Regions from separate parts of the Pedococcus sp. P2_D7 genome, predicted to be linked through region 1. Evidence: riboswitches for the same ligand, from Rfam matches in the RefSeq annotation. Region 1 holds a riboswitch; the other holds the start of a gene.
The links. Region 1 has a riboswitch for cobalamin ahead of AC1DWJ_RS01025 (ribonucleoside-diphosphate reductase subunit alpha). Riboswitches for the same ligand answer to the same signal wherever they lie in the genome.
Positions count from the first base shown of each region.

Region 2: it holds a riboswitch for cobalamin, as region 1 does, so the genes downstream of both, AC1DWJ_RS14345 (hypothetical protein) here and AC1DWJ_RS01025 (ribonucleoside-diphosphate reductase subunit alpha) in region 1, are expected to answer to the same signal.

Region 1 covers NZ_JBFUEH010000001.1:215,874-218,336, reverse strand. The annotation lists gene AC1DWJ_RS01025 (ribonucleoside-diphosphate reductase subunit alpha) at 1-1,281, opposite strand, end outside; cobalamin riboswitch at 1,418-1,669, opposite strand; gene AC1DWJ_RS01020 (DUF4185 domain-containing protein) at 1,737-2,463, shown strand, end outside.
Region 2 covers NZ_JBFUEH010000005.1:406,219-408,681, forward strand. The annotation lists gene AC1DWJ_RS14345 (hypothetical protein) at 1-1,262, opposite strand, end outside; cobalamin riboswitch at 1,364-1,491, opposite strand; gene ileS (isoleucine--tRNA ligase) at 1,869-2,463, shown strand, end outside.

The DNA.
Region 1 (2,463 bases):
GTTGCCCGTCTGGGCCAGGGTCCGCATCATCTTGCCGTAGAGCTCCCGCGCGCTGACCTGGCGCACGAAGCGCCCGTCGCGCTCCGCCGCGGCATACGCCTCCTCGAAGGCCGGCCCCCAGAGGTCTGGCAGCTCGGGCACCTCGTTCGGGTCGATCAGGCTCCACTGCTCGTCGGCCTCGACACGACGCATGAACTCGTCGGGCACCCAGTTGGCGAGGTTGAGGTTGTGGGTGCGCCGGGCGTCCTCGCCGGTGTTGTCGCGCAGCTCGAGGAACTCCTCGATGTCGGGGTGCCACGGCTCGAGGTAGACGCACGCGGCACCCTTGCGACGACCGCCCTGGTTGACCGCCGACACCGACGAGTCGAGGGTGCGCAACCAGGGGACGATGCCGTTGGAGTGGCCGTTCGTGCCGCGGATGAGCGCCCCGCGTGACCGCACCCGCGACCACGAGATGCCAATGCCACCAGCGAACTTCGAGAGCTTCGCGACCTGCGCGTAGCGGTCGTAGATCGACTCGAGCTCGTCCTGCGGGGAGTCGACGAGGTAGCACGACGACATCTGGGTGTGGCGGGTGCCGGAGTTGAAGAGGGTCGGCGAGCTGGGCAGGTAGGCCAGCGACGCCATCAGCCGGTAGAACCCGATGGCCTCCTGGGGCGTGTGCGACAGCCCGCAGGCGACGCGCAGCATGAAGTACTGCGGCGTCTCCAGGACCATCCGGGTGTCGGGGTGGCGCAGCAGGTAGCGGTCGTAGACGGTGCGCAGCCCGAAGTACTCGAACCGGCGGTCGTTGGTCACGTCCACCGCGTGGTCGAGCTTGCGGGCGTTCGCCTCGACGAAGGCAGCGGTCTCGTCACCGATGAGCCCCTCGAGGTGGCCGAGCCGCACGGCCTGGCTGAACGACGCGATCTGCTGACCGCGCACCTCCTTGTCGATGTAGTTCGACAGGAGGCGGGCGGCCAGCCGCGAATACTCGGGCTCTGCGGCCGTCATCTCCGCAGCGGTCTGGATCGACAGCCGGTCGAGCTCGGCGGTCGTGGCCCCGTCGTAGAGGCCGCTGATGGTGCGGGTGGCGATGGCCATCGGGTCGACCTCGGTGAGGTCGTCGCACCAGCGCTCCACCGCCCGGACGATCTTCATGACGTCGACGGGTTCGCTGTCGCCGTTGCGCTTGCGCACGGCCATGCTGGCGCGGCGGGGCGCCTGGGACTCGGTGGCCAGGGGTCCGGCCTGTCGTCCCGTCGCCGGGTCCTCGATGACCTCGGTGGTCGTGTCGGTCACTGCTCTCTCCTCGCGAGCGATTCGGTGCCGCGGGTCGAGGAGGGGACGACGACACAGCCACCGCCTCCGGGAACCGGGGTGCAAGTCGACTGTGCATGTCGTGTGACCCGCCCTCGAGGCCACGACTCACCGCACACGGCGTGTGCGGTCGCTGGCAGGTCTTCGGACTCGCGGACCTTCGCCTCGGCGACCGTGGTGAGCCCTGGCGAGCTCGGTCGTCGACGCGGTTCCTACTGGCCGTCGCTTCCCACCCGCGTGGTGCGAGCAGTGCTTGATGACGGCGGTCGTTTCCGCTTACCGCTGCGGGGCAGTCCCGGATTCGCACCGAGTTCCCTCTTGCCCCGGAGACCGATTGCGCGGCCTCCGGACCAGCAAGAGACACCATATGCGGGTGGTGGTGCGAATCCTTGGCACCACATGTTGGGTCCGCGTGTCGCGTCCCTAGGATTGCCGCCATGCCCCGCGCCACCCCTCCCCTCCTCGGGGGCGCAGCGCTCGGGCTGGTGCTCGGGCTGGTGCTCACGGCGGTGCTCGCAGGCTGCTCCACCACGCCCGGCGGCGACGGCGCCACGACCGCGGGCGGCGCGGCATACCCCCGGTTGACGCCGACCTGCGCGCGGGCGACCTCGACCGGGAAACCGCCCGTGGTGACGGTCGCGCAGCTCAACCGGATCGTCGCGGGCCTGGACCTCCCGCTCTGGCAGGCCGGTGACATCGGAGCCAGCGCACGCCTGCCCGACGACCGGATCGTCTGGGTGTTCGGCGACACCGTGCGCGGCGACGGCATCAGCCCCCGCATCGTCGCCAACTCCATGCTCGTCACCAGCGGCCTGTGCACGTCACAGGTCGAGGCGACCGGACAGGGACCGGTGATCCCGGACCGCTCCGACGGGGTCGTGCACTGGCCGATGTCCGTCGTGTCCCTGTCGCGGCCCGACGGCGACGTCCTCGTCGTCGTCTCCGCCCGCATCCGTCGGGGCGCGGCGGGCGGCCTCGACTTCACCTACCTCGGGAGCAGCGCCACCCTCTTCGACGTCACCCCCGGGGGTGCGCCCACCCTGCGGCAGCAGCTCGACATCACCCCTGACAGCACCGCCGCCGACCAGGTCAACTGGGGGTCGGCCATGACGGTCCGGGGTGGCTGGCTCTACGTCTACGGCACCCGCCTGCCCAGCAAGGACT
Region 2 (2,463 bases), on a different contig from region 1:
GTGGCGTGGTCGGCCGCGGTGAAGGCGATGCCGCCGCGGAGGCCGGCGGCGAAGGAGCAGTCGAACTGCAGACCGGCCAGGAAGTCCTGGGCGCTCGCGAGCTCGGCGTCGAGGCCGCCCGCGGCGAAGGCCTGGGCTGCGACGCCCGCGGTGTTGGCGTTGTACTGACCGTCGTCGTTGAGGAAGCCGCCGTTGGGCGCCTGGTGCGACGAGAGCCACTCGAGCGCGTCCACGGTCGCGGGGTCGTCCGCGCCCAGCAGGCCGACGAGGGCCTGGGCGGCGAAGGCGGTCGCGTCCGCGTCACTGGAGCAGGCAGCACCCGCGACGTCGAGGTTGCCGCGGAACCCGCCGTCGTCGCACTGCTGGTCGAGGAGGTAGTTCCCAGCGGCGTCCGGCACCGAGCCCGTGGCGCGACCGAGGGCGATGATGTCGAGGACCTGCCCGATGGTGTTGGAGTAGTCGCCGCTCGGGTTGGTCGCGTCGCCGAAGTTGGACTTGTCCGAGAAACGACCGCCAACGGTCATCAGGCCCTCGAGGCGGGCGACGAGGTCCTGCCCACCGAAGGCGGTGGGGTTGCCGCCCTGGGCGACCACGCCGAGGACGAGCTTGCCGAGCGGGCCGGCGTAGGTCTCGGCGGTCGGGGAGCCGGGCGGGTCGGGGTAGCCCACGTAGTCGTTCACGTGTGCGGCGAGGTAGTCGGTGGTGGCGTCGGCCTGGTCGAGGCCGGCGCCTGCGCCGTCCAGCGCCAGGACGGCGTCAATGGTGTTGCCACCGTCGAAGAACGTCGAGGCGGGGTAGTTGTAGTGGTCGTCGCGCGCGGCGAGGGTGCGCACGATGAAGCCGGCGGCGTACGCGGCCTGGTCGGTGGGGTCACCCGGGACCAGGGCCGCTCGCAGGGTGGACCCCGCGCCGAACGGCATCCGCTCCGACGTCGCGGCCAGGGCCTTGGACCTCGCCGCGGTCTTCGGCTTCGACGGGGTCGTGCTCGTCGTCGAGGGCGGCGTGGTGGTCGACGTCGTGGCCGACTCGGTGGAGGTCGTGGTGGCCGTGCCGGTGGTCGGCGGGGTGGTGGTCGACGTCGTGGCCGACTCGGTGGAGGTCGAGGTCGTCGTCGACGGCGTAGTAGTGCTCGAGCTCGTGCCGGTGGTCGTGCCGGTGGGCTCGGTCGTGCCGGCGAACGCCGCGCCGGGGACTACCAGGCTGGCCGCCAGGGCCAGGGCGAGCGCCGCCGCCGGACGGGCGGTGCGAAGGGTGCGGTGCATGGTGCCTCTTCAATGCGAACGGTGTCGCGACGGTGCACCGGCACCAGAACGTGAAAGACCCCCGGCGTCGCTGGAGCGACATCGGGGGGCGGCCTCGGACTGGGTGTCCGGGCTCCGCCCCGCGTACCTCGACGGAAATGGAGCCGCTTCGCGTACCAGGTGTTCCGGCTTGCCGCGTTTCAGGCGGCCTACGGTTGCGGGTCAGCGCCGGCATCTGACCGGCTTCCCCTGGTGTCGCGTCGTGGTGTCGCCATGCGGTCGGGGACCTCAGGGCAACGCCGCTCAGACTACACCGCACGACGGCGTCCTCCGGCCGTGCGCACGTGCCCTTCGTCACGGATGGCTAGACTGGGGTGCACAGGCGTCGAACCGGCCATCACCGGGGAGCCTCCGGAAGAACGGCAGGGCGCCCCGCGGCATACGCAGGGCACCAGGCTCACTAGAACCGGACGGGTGGGTCCGTGACAACCTTGGGCAAGAGCGGCCGTATGCCGCGTGCGTCAGCACGCGGGGCACGGCAAGCGAGGTGGCACCGCGGTGCCGTCGGGAAACCCGGCGACGTCGTCCTCGTGTGAGAACACGAGTGATGTGAGGACCGCCGACACCATGACCTATCCCAAGGTCTCCAGCGACACAGTCTCGAGCGACACAGTCTCCAGCGACGCCCCGGGCACCTCCTCGGGCGTGCCCGCGTCCCCGCGCTTCCCGGAGATCGAGGAGCGCATCCTCAAGTACTGGGACGAGGACGGCACCTTCATCGCGTCGGTGGAGAACCGGTCGGCCGGCACCAACGGCGACAACGAGTTCGTCTTCTACGACGGCCCGCCGTTCGCCAACGGCCTGCCGCACTACGGCCACCTGCTGACCGGCTATGTCAAGGACCTCATCCCGCGCTACCAGACGATGCGCGGGCGCCGGGTCGAGCGACGGTTCGGGTGGGACACCCACGGCCTGCCCGCCGAGCTCGAGGCGATGGCCCAGCTCGGCATCAAGACCAAGGACGAGATCCTCGAGATCGGCATCGAGGAGTTCAACGCCAAGTGCCGGCAGTCGGTGCTGAAGTACAGGGGGGAGTGGCGCGAGTACGTCACCCGCCAGGCCCGCTGGGTCGACTTCGACAACGACTACAAGACGCTCAACCCCGACTACATGGAGTCGGTCATCTGGGCGTTCAAGTCGCTGCACGACAAGGGCCTGATCT